DNA from 2 places in the Lysinibacillus sp. OL1 genome. Region 2 is predicted to be linked to the other one. Evidence: riboswitches for the same ligand, from Rfam matches in the RefSeq annotation. Region 2 holds a riboswitch; the other holds the start of a gene.
What was found. Region 2 has a riboswitch for preQ1 ahead of queF (preQ(1) synthase). Riboswitches for the same ligand answer to the same signal wherever they lie in the genome.
Positions count from the first base shown of each region.

Region 1: it holds a riboswitch for preQ1, as region 2 does, so the genes downstream of both, EW028_RS09860 (QueT transporter family protein) here and queF (preQ(1) synthase) in region 2, are expected to answer to the same signal.

Region 1 covers NZ_SJDS01000004.1:148,407-156,868, forward strand. Annotated here, with positions in the region: gene EW028_RS09845 (long-chain fatty acid--CoA ligase) at 1-1,585, shown strand, start outside; gene trpB (tryptophan synthase subunit beta) at 1,629-2,792, opposite strand; T-box leader at 2,851-3,050, opposite strand; gene EW028_RS09860 (QueT transporter family protein) at 3,119-3,601, opposite strand; PreQ1 riboswitch class I at 3,608-3,652, opposite strand; gene EW028_RS09865 (ABC transporter substrate-binding protein) at 3,974-4,996, shown strand; gene EW028_RS09870 (ABC transporter permease) at 5,082-6,110, shown strand; gene EW028_RS09875 (ABC transporter ATP-binding protein) at 6,103-6,897, shown strand; gene ilvA (threonine ammonia-lyase IlvA) at 7,375-8,462, opposite strand, start outside.
Region 2 covers NZ_SJDS01000010.1:50,704-59,165, reverse strand. Annotated here, with positions in the region: gene EW028_RS17235 (tRNA dihydrouridine synthase) at 1-726, shown strand, start outside; gene EW028_RS17230 (MFS transporter) at 928-2,118, shown strand; gene EW028_RS17225 (VUT family protein) at 2,224-2,763, opposite strand; gene queE (7-carboxy-7-deazaguanine synthase QueE) at 2,805-3,533, opposite strand; gene queD (6-carboxytetrahydropterin synthase QueD) at 3,526-3,996, opposite strand; gene queC (7-cyano-7-deazaguanine synthase QueC) at 4,000-4,659, opposite strand; gene queF (preQ(1) synthase) at 4,764-5,264, opposite strand; PreQ1 riboswitch class I at 5,391-5,437, opposite strand; gene EW028_RS17200 (S8 family serine peptidase) at 5,747-8,462, shown strand, end outside.

The DNA.
Region 1 (8,462 bases), on a different contig from region 2:
TAAACGAGCAGAGAGCTATTTTGCAAGAAAATCAATTATTTCACGGACAAGCCCACACAAAATACATCGTTTAACATATGGGCAGTGGGCAAAAAGAACGCGTCGTTTAGCAGATGCCCTTACGAAGCTTGGGATGACAAGAGGAACAAAAGTCGGCTCCTTTGCGTGGAATCAGCATCGACATTTAGAAGCTTATTTTGCTGTGCCTTGCTCAGGGGCAATCTTACACATGGTAAATATTCGTTTATCAGAAGAGCATTTGATCTATATTATTAATCATGCAGAAGATGAGATTTTAATGGTAGATGTAGATTTATTACCGATCATTGAAAATATTGCGCCAAAACTTGATACAGTGAAACATTATATCATTATGACGGATGAACCAGCTTTGCCAAAGACTACATTACAAAATGTTTTATCCTATGAGGACATATTAGCTACTGCTGATGAAGAATTTCAATTTCCAGAGGATATTGATGAAGAAGCACCTGCCGGTATGTGCTATACAAGCGCCACAACAGGGAATCCAAAGGGGGTTGTCTATTCCCATCGGGGTTTAGTATTACACAGTATCATGCTGAGTATGTCTGACTCTATGGGAATTGCGGAAAGAGATGTCGTGATGCCGATTGTACCCATGTTTCATGCAAATGCATGGGGCTTGCCTTTTGCTAGTGTCAATGTGGGTGCTACACAAGTTCTACCAGGTCCACAATTTACTTCAGCATTAATAATGGATTTAATCGAACAAGAAAAGGTTACATTAACTGCTGGTGTTCCAACCATTTGGATAGGTGCCCTACAGGAGCAGGAAAAGAAAGAACGAGATATTAGTTCTTTAAGAGCGATATGCTGTGGTGGATCGGCTTCACCAACTCGACTCATTCGGACATTTGAAGAAAAATATGGGATTCCTTATATTGTTGTCTACGGCATGACGGAAACTACACCAATCGTGGCATTGTCTAATTATATGTCATGGATGGAAGATTGGCCGATTGAAAAGCGTATTGAAGCTCGAGCGATGCAAGGGATGACAATGGCAGGTATCGAATCTAGTATTATTAATGAGGCGGGGGAGGTACCTTGGGATGGCGAAACAATGGGGGAATTACGTTTAAAAGGCCCATGGATTTCCAACGAATACTATCGTGATGAGCGAACAGCAGATGCCTATCGAGATGGTTGGTTATATACTGGTGATATTGCTGTACGAACAGCAGATGGCTTTATTAAAATTACGGACCGTACGAAGGATCTTATTAAATCAGGTGGGGAATGGATTTCCTCTGTTGATTTGGAAAATGCGCTGATGACTCATGATGCCGTTTTAGAAGCGGCTGTCATTGCCATGCCCCATGCTAAATGGCAGGAGCGTCCATTAGCTTGCGTTGTATTGAAAGAGGGACAATCAGTAACTGAACCAGAGCTTCTTGCTTTTTTAGAAAATCAATTTGCCAAGTGGTGGGTACCAGATGCAGTCGTCTTTCTAGAAGAAATTCCAAAGACATCTGTCGGAAAATTCCTGAAAGCGAAGCTGCGAGATAATGTAGCGGAAATTTATCCTAAATCATTGGTATAGGTAAAAGAGCGATTTCCGTAAATGGAAGTCGCTCTTTTTTGAGTTATTTAGTTAGCATATGGAAGACTTGTTCAACGTCTTTATCGCCACGACCAGAGATATTAATAATAATGCTTTCCCCAGATGATAAAGTTGGTGCTAATTTTAGAGCATGTGCGACTGCATGTGAGCTTTCAAGAGCAGGAATAATACCTTCAACCTTAGAAAGTACTTGGAAGGCATCTAAAACTTCTTCATTTGTCACGGTCACATACTCAGCACGGCCGATTGTTTTCAAATGGCTATGCTCAGGTCCCGCACCTGGATAATCTAAACCAGCTGCTATTGAATAGGTAGGGAGTGGGTTACCTTCTGCGTCCTGAAGTACTAAACATTTGAAGCCGTGTAGCTCTCCTGGTGTTCCTTCGTTTAAGGTAGCAGCTTTGTCTGGCTCTATTCCAATAAGACGAACATCTTCGTCTGCAATATAATCAGCAAATGCCCCAATGGCATTACTACCGCCTCCTACACAGGCAAGAACAGCTGTCGGCAGCTTTCCTTCCTTTTCTAATATCTGTTCACGACTTTCGCGGCTAATCACTGATTGAAAATGTTTAACCATTGATGGGAAGGGATGTGGTCCAACTGCTGAGCCTAATAAATAGAAGGTTGTTTCATAGTTTTCTACTAAGTCAGCGAATGCCTCATCTACTGCATCCTTTAAGCGGCCTTGCCCTTTATCGACAGCTACAACTTTCGCGCCGAGAAGTTCCATGCGAAATACGTTCAATGCCTGACGTTTTGTATCTTCCAAGCCCATATAAATCGTGCAATCCATTCCAAACATGGCACACGCTGTAGCTGTTGCTACACCATGTTGACCTGCCCCTGTTTCGGCAATCACGCGATTTGCTCCCATACGTTTAGCTAGTAAAATTTGTCCTAATACATTATTGATTTTATGGGAGCCTGTGTGGTTAAGGTCTTCACGTTTTAAATAGATTTTTGCGCCACCTAATTGCTTTGTTAAATTCTCTGCAAAATAAAGAGGGGATTTACGACCGACATATTCACGGAAATAGTAATCTAATTCTTGCTTAAAATCATCATCCTCTTTATACTTTTGAAAATTCTCATCTAGTCTATTTAAAACATTTTGAAGCTCCTTTGGAACAAAGCTTCCACCAAATTCACCGAAATATCCCTTTTTTTCTACTACTGTACTCATCTTAACTCGACTCCTCTATGCTAATTTTTCCAAAAAAAAAGCCACTCCAATCCCTCATAAAAAGGACGAGTAACCGTGGTGCCACCTTCATTCGCAATTTTTGCGCGCTTTCCTGCTCCGGTAACGGGGAGCGAAACGGCCTTACATTTGATAAGGCTGCTCTGAAGTCCATTCACAAGTCTGTACTACTGGTTTGCACCAACCACCAGCTCTCTAAAAGTAACAATGCTTGCTACTACTCTTCTTCCTTGCATTTATTAGAAAGAATTGTAGAGTATTTTCAGAATAGTGTCAAGAAAAAAGACGAATCTAAAAAGATCCGTCAGTTAAATCAAATTTTTAAAGTCAAGGCGTTTGTTTAATACATACATAATCGGTGCACCTACAGCTAATACAACAAATTCACCCGCCGCGACGGTTAGCCAAGTCCAGAAAAATGGCAACTCTAAAGCCAAGTTCAGCTCAAAGGCAATGATAAACATAGTACATGTAAAGAGCAATGTATTAATAATTAAACGTGCCCAAATATTTTTGACAAATTTACAGATTAAAATAAACAGGCCAAGAGTAATCATTGAATGACCTACACCAAACACTAAATCGTAAATGCCAAGTGGTGAAAAGAGATTAGAAATCAATACACCAATAATAATCCCTACGGCAAAGCGTGGATTAAAGGCCACTAAATGGTTAAACATCTCAGATACTCGGAACTGTACCTCTGTAAAACCAAATGGGGCAACAAGCATGGTTACAGCTATATATAGAGCTGCAATGATACCACTTGCTGCTAAAAATTTTATTTTCATATTCATTTCTCCTTAGTTTTTTTTCGTGGGATGGTTACGAACCACGGTGCTTTCACACAAGTAAATATTCTATTATAGATATCTAGTAGAAGTCAAATGTCAGACTTTGTCTATAATGTCCTATCGTCGCAAAATTGTCATAAATATTTTTTACTATGTTGAAAAAAGAAATCGATTAACTAAAACAGCGTAGTTTAGCGGTTTAAAGCGCCAAATTAAATGAAAAACTAAAATATTTTGTCACTTTTAAAAGTCAGAACATTCATAATGTTGTTGACGGAGCTCGATAATAACGATAATATAGCGATACATTCACACTTTGTTTGGATAAAGTGCGATAGATATTCGAGAATATAATCGGGGGGATTATTTGTGAAAAGCAATGTAAAGAAGTTGTCATTCCTTCTTTTTGGATTAGTGTTGCTTCTTGCTGCTTGTGGTAGCGGTGGCTCAGGTACAGCAGATTCAAAAGGAAATGAAAAAAACAATGCAAGTGAGAGCGGAAATGCAGACGATAAAACATATAAAATCGGGATTACTCAAATTGTTGAGCATCCATCGTTAAACGCAGCAACGGAAGGCTTTAAAAAAGCAATTGAAGATGCTGGCTTAAAAGTTGAATACGATCCACAAATTGCACAGGGAGATAACAGCCTTAACACAACGATTGCTAACAATCTAGTGAGTGCAAACGTAGATTTAATTTTTGCTAACTCTACACCTTCTGCACAAGCAGCTGCAACAGCAACAAGTGATATTCCAATTATTTTTACATCGGTTACAGATGCTGTTGGTGCACAGCTAATCGACTCAATGGAGAAGCCAGGGAAAAATATTACAGGCACAATTGATCTACATCCTGAAACGATTTCTAAAACAGTAACATTCTTAAAAGACCTTGGTGCGAAAAAAGTAGGGATGGTCTACAATGCGGGTGAGCAAAACTCAGTTGCCCAAGTTTCAGAAGTGAAAAAGGTTATGGATGAACAAGGTTTAACGGTGGTAGAAGCATCAGCATCCACTTCAGCAGATGTAAAGCAAGCGACAGAATCTCTAATTGGTAAAGTAGATGCTTTCTATATTATTACTGATAACACAGTAGTTTCTGCTTTAGAATCGGTAATTGATGTTGCCAATACGAATAAATTACCATTAATCGTAGGAGAATTAGATTCTGTGGCACGTGGTGGTTTAGCGGCTTATGGATTTGAATATTTCGATATCGGTTATGAAGCAGGTCAAATGGCTGTGAAAATTTTAAAAGGTGAAGCAACACCTGCTGATACACCAGCACAATATCCTCAAAATCTGAAACTATTAATCAATAAAAAAGTAGCAGATGATTTAGGCATCGAAATGAAAGATTCTTGGGGTGCAGAAATTCTAGAACAGTAAAACGAAGCGGGGGAGAACTATCCCCGCTTTATCTTCATTTTACAAGCGATATAAATAATAAAGAGATTTAGGAGATGATTCAACGATGTTTTTAGCATTATTTGGCGCAGTGGAGCAAGGAATCATCTATGCAATTATGGCACTTGGTGTATATTTAACATTTCGGGTGTTAGATTTTCCGGATTTAACGGTTGATGGAAGCTTTGTAACAGGGGCGGCAACTGCAGCAACAATGGTTTTGCTTGGCTACCACCCAATCTTAGCGACTTTAGTGGCAATTGTTGCTGGATTTATTGCTGGATGTATGACAGGAATTCTTCACACGAAAGGAAAGATTAATCCGCTTTTATCAGGAATTTTAATGATGATTGCTTTATATTCAATTAATCTACGTATCATGGGGTTAACTGCAGAAAATACGATAGGTCGCCCGAATATTCCACTACTAAACTCTGAAACAATCTTTTCAAAGTTTCAATCTTTTTGGAGTAATTTAGGGATCGATGATGCTATCAATAACCTATTAAAAAGCATAGGCTTTCAGCATGTACCAGGTACATGGAGTGTGCTGATTGTTGTATTAATCATCACGATTTTAATTAAGTTAATAGCAGACTGGTTCTTAAAGACAGAAGTTGGGCTAGCAATCCGAGCAACTGGTGATAATAAACGAATGATTCGCAGCTTCTCTGCAAATACAGATACACTTATCATTTTGGGGCTAGGTCTTTCCAATGCGCTTGTCGCATTTTCTGGAGCTTTAATCGCACAATATTCGAAGTTCTCTGATGTTAGTATGGGGATTGGTATGATTGTGATCGGTCTCGCATCCGTTATTATTGGTGAAGCTATTTTTGGGACTAAAACTATTATCCGTACAACGTTTGCCGTTATTGCAGGAGCCATCATTTATCGTATTATATTAGCTTTAGCATTACGTGTAGATTTCCTTGATTCAGGAGACATGAAATTAATTACAGCGATCATCGTTATTTTGGCGCTGATCTTACCGCAATTTATTAATAAGAGTAAAGAACGTAAACGTAAAGCTAAACGTGCTGCAGAACTTTCACAAGTAAAAAAAGTAGAGCAGGGAGGTAACGGCCTTGCTTAAATTACATGGTATTAATAAGGTATTTAATGAAGGAACACCTGATGAGAAGATTGCACTTGCGGAGATCAACCTACATTTAAAGCCCGGTGATTTTGTGACAATTATAGGTAGTAATGGTGCAGGTAAATCAACGATGATGAATATGATTTCAGGTGCTTTAACACCCGATTTCGGTACAGTATTGATTGATGGTAATGATGTGACAAGTTTGCCTGAATATAAACGCTCTCAATACATTGGGCGTGTCTTCCAGGACCCAATGGCAGGAACTGCACCTACGATGACAATTGAAGAAAATCTAGCATTAGCATACTCTCGAAATAAACATAGAGGGCTACGCAATGGTGTGGACAAAAAGCGTCGTGAATTTTTTAAAGAATCGCTAGCGATGCTTGGTTTGAATCTTGAGAATCGTCTTTCTGCTAAGGTAGGTTTACTTTCAGGTGGGGAACGTCAAGCTTTGTCGCTCTTAATGGCTACCTTCACAAAGCCATCTATTTTATTGCTAGATGAGCATACAGCTGCACTTGATCCATCACGTGCAGAATTAATTACCCGTATTACGAAATACTTAGTGGAAAAAGATAATTTAACCACATTAATGGTAACGCACAATATGCAGCAAGCATTAGACTTAGGGAATCGTCTTATTATGATGGATAAAGGCCAAATCATTTTAGAAGTTGGTGAAGATCGCAAACATGAATTAACAATTCCTGATTTAATGTCCGAGTTTGAACGTATTCGTGGGGAAAAAATGAATTCAGACCGTGCTCTATTAGGTTAATATCGAAACGCTCATACACTTGTATGGGCGTTTTTTTATAGTGTTAGAAAAGTATTTTTATGAATGGTGAAAATACTTGATTTCTTAAGTGGGATTCCGATCTATCTCATGGGAGTCAAGTAGCCCTCCAATCCAGCTCATCAATTTAGCAAAGGTCCTCACTACTCTTTATGGAGGGGCGTTGTCACACATCGTTTTTCCACATTGTTAGTATGATAGAAAATGAAAGGACACAGTTTCAAATGGGTTGATTGGAGAGGAGTCAGCTCTTAGGGGATTTAGCGGCTCATCAGATGCCACCTGGACGCTGGCGGAACAGATATCGATCCCTCGCCTTGCCAGAATGTCTCTTTCCGCAGACGATATTGTTTTTTCAACATCAACTAGTTTTAATAATTTTTATTTAGGGAAATAAAACGATTGATAAATTTTATCACATAAAAAAGCCTCACTTTCAGAGAAGTGAGGCTCTTGATTTTAAACGAGTAAGCCAAATAGTTGAATATCGTTGTTTACTTCTTTGTATTTGAAGCCGAATTCATCCATTCGGGCAAGTAGTCCTTCATATTCAGCACGATCACCTAACTCAATGCCGACTAGTGCAGGGCCACTTTCTTTATTATTTTTCTTGGTATATTCAAAGGTAGTAATGTCATCGTTTGGTCCAAGTACACTAGTGAGGAATTGACGTAATGCTCCGGCACGCTGAGGGAAGCTGACGATGAAGTAGTAAAGTAAGCCTTCGTGTATAAGTGACTTTTCTTTAATCTCCTGCATTCGTCCAATGTCATTATTCCCACCACTGATGATGACAACGACTGACTTACCTTTAATTTCTTCTTTATAAAAATCAAGAGCTGCCACTGATAATGCTCCTGCAGGCTCAGCGATAATCGCATGTTTATTATATAGATCTAGAATGGTCGTACATACCTTGCCTTCAGGTACAAGAACAATATCATCTAAATAGCGACGGCAAACATCATAAGTATGATGACCGACGCATTTTACTGCAGCACCATCAACGAATTTATCAATCCAATCAAGAGCAACTGCGCCACCTTCAGCAAAGGCAGCCTTCATACTACCAGCACCAGCAGGCTCCACACCAATAATTTTACTAGTAGGAGAGAGATTTTTAATGTAGGCAGACACGCCTGACATTAAGCCACCACCGCCAATACTTCCGAATACGTAGTCGATTGGCTCCTCCATATCATTCATAATTTCTACCGCTACCGTTCCTTGACCAGCAATGACATCAAAATCATCAAATGGATGAATGAAGATTTTACCATGCTCTTCACAATAGCTCAACGCGCTTTCAGCAGAATCATCGAATGTATCTCCTGCTAAAATAATTTCCACATATTCACGACCAAACATACGTACTTGGTCTATTTTTTGCTTCGGCGTTGTTTGTGGCATAAAAATGCTTGCTTGAATTTTTAATTGGGCACAGGCATAAGCTACACCTTGTGCATGATTGCCTGCACTTGCACAGACAACCCCAGCATTGCGCGCTTCATCCTCGATTTTTTTAATTTTATAATAGGCACCACGAA
Region 2 (8,462 bases):
CAAATGAGTATTGGTATGAAGGAACTAGGCTTTAAGGGAATTGATATTAATATGGGCTGCCCAGTTGATAATGTAGCAGAAAGAGGAAAAGGAGCTGGATTAATTCTTTATCCTGAACGAGCCGCAGATATTATTCAAGCAGCCAAAGCAGGGGGCTTACCCGTTAGTGTCAAAACAAGACTTGGCTTTACGGATGTAGCAGAATGGCGTGAGTGGCTTACACATATTTTAAAACAGGATATCGCCAATCTTTCTATTCATCTCCGTACAAGGGAAGAGATGAGCAAGGTCGCTGCACATTGGGAATTAATTGGAGATATCAAAAAACTACGTGATGAAGTTGCTCCCAACACATTACTGACGATCAACGGTGATATTCCTGATCGTTTAACAGGTCTAAAACTAGTTGAGCAATACGGTATCGATGGTGTAATGATTGGGCGCGGGGTGTTTTCAAACCCATTTGCCTTTGAAAAGGAACCTAAAGAGCATAGTGCCAAAGAATACCTTAATTTACTATACTTACACCTTAATCTTCATGACCACTATTCCAAGGAATTCGAAACACGTTCATTTAAAGCATTACAACGTTTCTTTAAAATATATGTACGTGGCTTCAAAGGGGCTAGTCAATTGAGAGTTCAATTACTGGGTGCACATTCTACGGATGAAGTCCGTGAATTACTAGCTACGTATATTGCCCACAAACTAAAGGAGAAAAAATAAGAGGAGATTGGCTATCGCCACTCTCCTTTTTATTTGCTTTTACTTGTAATCAAATCCTTCTTTAGAGGAGAATTGTCTAAAACAAACACTAGCATATAGGGAAAACTAATCTAATTTCTCATAAAAACATTTTATGATATGATGTTTAAATTGTGTGTCTACTAAGTAACACCGTTATATTCATCAAAGAAAGAGGTATTTATGCATCATACACAGTTATCCAAACAACATTGGTTACTTATCTTAACACTTGCATTATTAACATTTGTTCTCGGGACAAGCGAATTTGTTATTGTTGGGATCTTAACTGAAATTTCTTCAAGCCTTCATATGACAAATGCAAAAGCAGGCACACTCGTTTCTGCGTTCGCCATCACATTTGCCATCGCTACACCACTCGTGATGTCAGCAACAAGCCATTTTCCAAAGCGTAAATGGATGTTGTTTTTGATAGGTTCCTTCATTGCCTTAAATGCTCTGTGTGTAATTTCAACGAGCTATATTATGCTCCTTATACTTCGGGTTATGACCGCGATTGTAACAGGTGTATTGATCTCTCTAGCCATGATTGTTGCAAGCGAAACCATGCCAATTAATAAACGCGGCCTTGCTATATCATTTGTTTTCGGTGGTTTTACACTGGCCAATGTAGTTGGAGTACCCATTGGAATTGTAATCGCTGAATGGTACGGCTGGAATGCCACTTTTATGTTAACCACTCTTCTCGGAGGGTTGGCGTTTGCGGCATCTTTTTTTGTCTTACCTACTCGACTCAGCCAAGTACGAAGCTCAATACGGGATCAATTTTCTTTAATGATTCAGCCTCGAATTTTAATTGCCTTTTTCATTCCTGCTCTCGGGTTTGGTGCAACCTATGCAGTCTTTACGTACCTTGTTCCTATTTTAAAGGGAATGGGTGCACCAAATAATTCTATAAGTTTAATCTTATTCGGCTACGGCTTTCTTTCGATTTTCAGCAACATTCTTGCCGGTAAAATTGCCACTCACAATGCCATCGGCCGACTTCGGTTTGTCTTTCTCGCACAAGCTATTGTATTGACAAGCTTATTTTGGACAACAAACCATTTTATTTTAGGATTAGCGAACATCGGACTAATGTCACTAATGGCCATCCTCTTAACAACATCTACTCAACTTTATTTAATAGATTTGGCCGAAATTTATAAACCAGATGCTAAAGGACTCGCTGCTTCTCTTATGCCCGTGGCAAGTAACGTAGGCATCGCTTTTGGGTCTGCATTAGGCGGCATTGTATATCATCAAGGAAATTTGATGAATGTCACATGGGTCGGTGGTATAGTTGCCGTCAGTGCAAGTCTACTAACTTTCTTTAGTTATCATTTAGACCTTAAACAAAAGAAAACAGCATAAAAAATGCAAGAGGTACCTTAGAAAGAATATAAATCAAACAGACCCATTCGAATAAAGCGAATGGGTCTGCTTACATGTAATCCGTATCTTCATAATAAGGAATAATTATTCTGAAATAATATATTCCCCTTTCATTGGACCAATTTTATTTAAAATAATTGCACCAATCATTTGTATAATTGTCTTCACAATAATTTGCCCCAAAATGGCGGCAGGTACCGCTTCCCATGGCAATATATTGGCACCAAGTGGACTTAAGCCGATTACTACGAAAATTGCAGAATCTAGAAATCCTCCAACAATACCACTGTAGAACACACGCCAAGCCATTGGTAATTTTAATCGAGTATAAATTTCAGTATCAGCCGTTTCAGCGACAACAAATGATAGTGCTGAGGCTACTACAATTAAAAGTGTATCACCTAGTAGGAATGACACCACAGCTGATAAAATTAAAGCTGTAATAATAAATAAATACGTCTTTTTTCTACCATATTTATTTTGTACTAGATCCCGAAAAATAAAGGTTGCCCCAATTAAAAGCGTTCCCATTGGGACAATAAACATACCAAAATGGAATGGTGCAAATGCTGCCGTTACCACATTAGCAATAACAATAGATAATAAATAAAATAATATTCTCAAACTATTACTCCTCAAGTAAATTTAATTTTTGTAAGAGTACCCTACACGCCTCTTTTATTTCCCCAAACAAGGGCATGTAACTGTGGCAGTACCTTAACATCTCTTAAATCCTCATCCTTCATTACTCTATCAATTAGTGCACGATATTTATCCAATAAATGCATTATTAATAGTGAATCATCAGTTGTCGTGAGATTATCATTACCGACTTGAAGATAAAAGGGAATCATGGGATATCGATGGTGAATTTGTTTAGCATAATCGTAATCCTCTTGATTAAAAACGACTATTTTAAGGGATACATGGTGATTATTGTTTCGATATTCAAGTTTTTCGAAGATATAAGAAAGCACCGAGTAATCTGTGGTCATCCCAGAGCTAGGTGGTTTTGGTGAAATTGTCAGTTCATCAACCTCATACATCCATTTTTGCCACCTACTCCCCTGTGTTTCCACCCCAATTTGTATATCATTTTCTTTTAAAATGGCAATAAGCTCTGCTAGATTCGGATTGAGTGCAGGATTACCCCCTGAAATCGTAACAAATGAAAAACCATTGCCTCCAAGCCGCTTCAGCTCAGCCCAAATCTCTTCCGCTGTCATTTGGACAATAAGGTGCTTTCCACTGCCATCCCACGTAAACGATGAATCACACCAAGAACAGGAATAATCGCAGCCCGCAGTTCTTACAAACATTGTCTTCTGGCCAACGATCATACCCTCTCCTTGAATCGTTGGCCCAAAAATCTCGATAACAGGTACTTTACTCAACTTCCATCCACTCCCTTCTAGCTTCTGCATAGCTTGTTGGAGTCTCGTAAAGCCTGATAAACTCTACACGTACACCGTTATATCCTTCATCACGCAAGGCCTCAGTCAACTTTTCGTAAATCCAAACAACAATGTTCTCTGCCGTCGTATTCATGAGTGGAAGCGTTTCATTTAAATAACGGTGATCCAAATGAATCCCTATTTTTTGTTTCCATATTTCTTTTATATCGCCGAAATCGATCATCAAACCACGTTCATCAGTGTAGCCACTCAGTCCTAATATGACTCGATAGGTATGCCCGTGTAGATTTTTACATTTCCCTTCATAATGATGTAGATGATGGGCAGCATCGAAGGTAAATTCTTTGCTTATGAGAACACGCTTTGCATGATATTTCAATTGATTTCTTTGAATATCCACATCAATTCTCTGGAGTCTCTCAACGATTTTAAAATCTGACATGCCTTAAGACTCCTTCCTATAACTTAAATACTCATCAAGCCCTTTATTTCGTAATTTACATGCTGGGCATTCACCACATCCATCTGCTATAACACCGTTATAGCAAGTCAACGTTCTTTGTCGTACAAACTCAAGTGCCCCAAGCTGATCAGCTAATTCCCATGTTTGTGCCTTATTCAGCCACATCAAGGGTGTATCAATCACAAAGGAATCATCCATCGATAAATTTAACGTTACATTTAAGGATTTAATAAAGACATCTCGGCAATCCGGATAGCCACTAAAATCAGTTTCACAAACACCTGTTACAATATGCTTTGCCCCTACTTGGCTCGCTAAAACGCCCGCAAATGAAAGAAAAAGGAGATTGCGGCCAGGCACAAAAGTCGATGGGAGCTCACCATTTTCTCCGTCCTTCACCTTTATGTCTTGTCGTGTCAATGCATTCGGAGCAAGTTGATTCAGGAGAGACATATCAAGTATGTGATGCTTGATACCAAGCTCCTCTGTTATCACCTTCGCACAGTCAATTTCAAGACGGTGCCTTTGACCATAATCGAAAGTTACTGCCTCAATCTCTTCAAAGCGTTCTTTTGCCCAGAACAAACAAGTTGTGCTGTCCTGACCTCCACTAAATACTACAATTGCTTTTTCCTTTTTCATCTATAAAAACTCCCTTATATCGAAAAAACAGCACTCTAAGAAAAAGTGCTGCTTTCTTCTTAGTTTTTTTAAGAGGGTAGCTAAAAACCTCTGTCTTGCTTCATTTATCGATTATCAATTTTTTCTGGGTTAAGATCGTGGTTCATTAAACGATAATTGGCGATTTCTTCGTATTTAGTTTCTGGCTTCCCATAGTTACACCATGGATCAATCGAGATACCCCCACGTGGAGTAAATTTCCCCCAAACCTCTATATATCTTGGATCAAGTAATGCAATTAAATCATTCATAATGATATTCACGCAATCTTCATGGAAATCGCCGTGATTTCTAAAACTGAATAAATACAACTTTAGAGATTTACTTTCAACAATTTTTTTATCTGGGATATATGAAATGTACATCGTAGCAAAATCCGGCTGATTTGTAAGCGGACATAAACTAGTAAACTCTGGGCAATTAAACTTAACAAAATAATCTCGATTAGCATGAAGATTATCCACTGCCTCTAATACCTCAGGTGCATAATCATAGGAATACTTTGTACCTTGATTACCTAATAGGGTCAAATCCTTTAATCCTTCTTCATGACTTCTGCCAGACATAAAAAAACCTCCTTGTAAAATGTTTCCCAACACTTTTCAAGAGAGGCATCACCAATCATTCTATTTAAAACATAAGTAAACAGATAAAAAAAAGCCACGTCCGATATGGACATGGCATATTGTCATGTTTCCATAGTTTTTTATAGAGGGTATCAGCTATGAACCTCTCCCGTTCTAGTCCGGGCATTCTTTTCTTCAATATCGTACAAAAAATAATACAGGACGTCAAATAGATTTTTTATAAAACTCTTAAATGATAAAAAGTACGAATTACTGTAAGTCTATACTCATTTGAAAGTTCTACTTTTTTATTAAATTACTAGGAAAATAGAATTAATCCATTTTTGACAAAGTAATACTAATTATCAATATTTTGAGATTTTTCAATATTCCGATATTCGAATTATCTCACCTGTGATAAATTGGAAATATCACATTAAACTGAAAAGTGTGATAATTAAGAGCGGAGGGAGAAATGAGATTTGAAAAAGTTTAAGTTTACGAAGTTTTTAAGTAGTATGATAGCTTTCTTTATGGTGCTTTTTCTATTGGTTCCATTATCGAGTGCTAATGCTGAAGATTCGAAGCCATTCAAGCAGGATAGCCAAAGTGAAAGTATACTTCAATTAAAGGCGGCTATCGCTGAACAGCTAAGCTTGTCTAAAGATGGTCCAACTCTTCACGAAAGCTTACAAAATGTATCAGGCAATCAAGAAGTTGCAGTCATCGTACATTTATCTGAAAAGCCTGTGGCACTAGAGCAAGGAATGAGCCAATTGAAAGGCCAAAAGTTCTCTAATGCGCGAGCAAATGAAGTTCGATCAAATGTAAAATCTCAACAAGCACAAGTTAAGAAAGAATTAGCTACTAAAAATGTTCAAATGACTCAAGGCTACACATTTGATACTGTTTTAAACGGTTTTGCAGCAACTGTGAAAGCAAATGATCTCCCAAAGCTGCTTTCAATAGAAGGAATAACATTAATTGAACCTGATGCAATTGTTTACGCATCTGAAGATAATACAATGAAATCATCAGAACTGATTAAGGAAGATCAATTAGAGGCTCAAATGAATACAAGTATTTCTTTCCTCGGCATCGAACAGCTTTGGAATGAAGGAATTGAAGGACAAGGTATAAAGGTAGCAGTATTAGATACTGGTATTGACACAGATCACCCTGAGTTCGCCGGAATTTACAAGGGTGGGAAAAACTTCATTCCAAATTCATCAACTTACACAAAGCCTCGGGCAGATGACGATGCATCGGAAACCTTGCCTTCTGAGCGTCCTGCTGGAACACCTGAATTTAATGAAAAGGGAAGCTCGTTCTATACTTCTCACGGTACTCATGTTGCTGGAACTATTGCAGCAATTGGAGCTAACAATTTCGGCATTAAAGGAATTGCTCCAAAAGTAGACCTTTATGCTTACCGTGTTCTTGGTGCATATGGAAGTGGGGCTACATCTGGTATTGTTAAAGCAATTGAAACGGCTGTCACAGAAAAAATGGACATAATCAACCTCTCTCTTGGTGGGGGGGCTAACTCTGAAACGGACGCTGGTTCATTTGCTATTAATAATGCAATGATGGCTGGAACAATCGGAGTAATTGCAACAGGGAACTCCGGCCCAAATCGAGGGACAATGGGCACGCCTGCAACCGCTCGTTTAGGAATTGCTGTGGGTAACACAACAAATCCTGAAACAATGTATAACGGTGAAGTGAATGTTACAGTTGGTGACTACAACTTAACAAAACAGCTCCCATTAATGGGAACAACTTTTGGAAGGGATTTAGCAACACAGCTTCAAGGAGAATTTGACCTAGTTGCTATTCCTGGAAACGGAGAAGTAAAAGACTATGAGGGAATCGATGTAGAAGGTAAAGTGGCATTAATCTCTCGTGGCAGTATCGCATTTGTTGATAAAATTGCGAATGCAAAGGCAAATGGAGCAGTCGCCACAATTATTCATAACTTTGCTGGTGGAACAAATGCACCTAATATTTCAGGTACATTCCTGGGTGATTCTTTTGCTTTTCTACCAACATTTGATATGTCCCAAACGGATGGCAATGCAATTCGTGCTGCATTAGCCGGTGGAACTGGAAAAGTTAGCTTTAGTCAATTTACTTCCACAAAGACACTGGGAGATGAAGTAAACGATTCAAGTTCCCGTGGCCCATCTACGCCAAACTTTGATATTAAACCAGATGTAAGTGCACCTGGAACAAACATTATGTCAACGATTCCAATGTATAAAAAGGACTTCCCTAATGCAGATTATGCAGAGGCATATGATCGTAAAACAGGAACCTCTATGGCAACACCGCATATTACAGGTATTGTTGCATTACTTAAACAAGCAAATCCTGATTGGAATGCGTTCGATATAAAAGTGGCGCTTTCTAATACAGCAAAGGTTTTAGATAAAACAAAATACGATGTGTTCTCTCAAGGTGCAGGTCGTGTAAATGCTTATGCTGCAGCACATCCAGAAATTCTTGCCTATGCATTGGATAGTGCAATTTTAGATGGAACAGGAGCTGTTTCAGAAAACTTAAAAGGGACAGTTACTTTTGGTCCACAATCACTTAAAGACCAGGATATTTCCGTAACGAAACAAGTTTTAGTAAAAGATATAAAGGGGAACGGCGGTAATTATAATGTATCAATTGATGTGACAAAATCATTTGGTGATGCAACTGTTACAGTCGACCAGCCAACATTTAATCTAGTTGGTGAGCAAGTGTTAAATCTTACATTAACGGCTTCACAAGCTACAGCTCCAAACGGCTCGGAAATACTGGGGTATATTCACATCAGCGGTGGTGCTACAGAAATTTCATTGCCATTCGCAGCTGACTTTGGAAGCGAGGCAGTAACTGAAATTAAAGATTTAAAGATTACAGAAACAGATCTATCCTTTAATGGAGATGGCGTGAAGGATTCAGCTGTACTTTCATTTACATTAACTGGCGATGTAACAACTAACTATATCGAGCTATGGGATATTATGAATCCTCAAGGTGGAGAATATGGTGATGGCTACATCGGTTATCTACATGCAGGTACTGCGCTAGGAAAAGGCTCTTATACGCTGAATATCGCTGGGCAATACAAACCATGGGGAACAGAACCTGCCACAACAATTCCAGATGGTCTCTATACTATTGACTTTACTGGTCTTGCGGCAT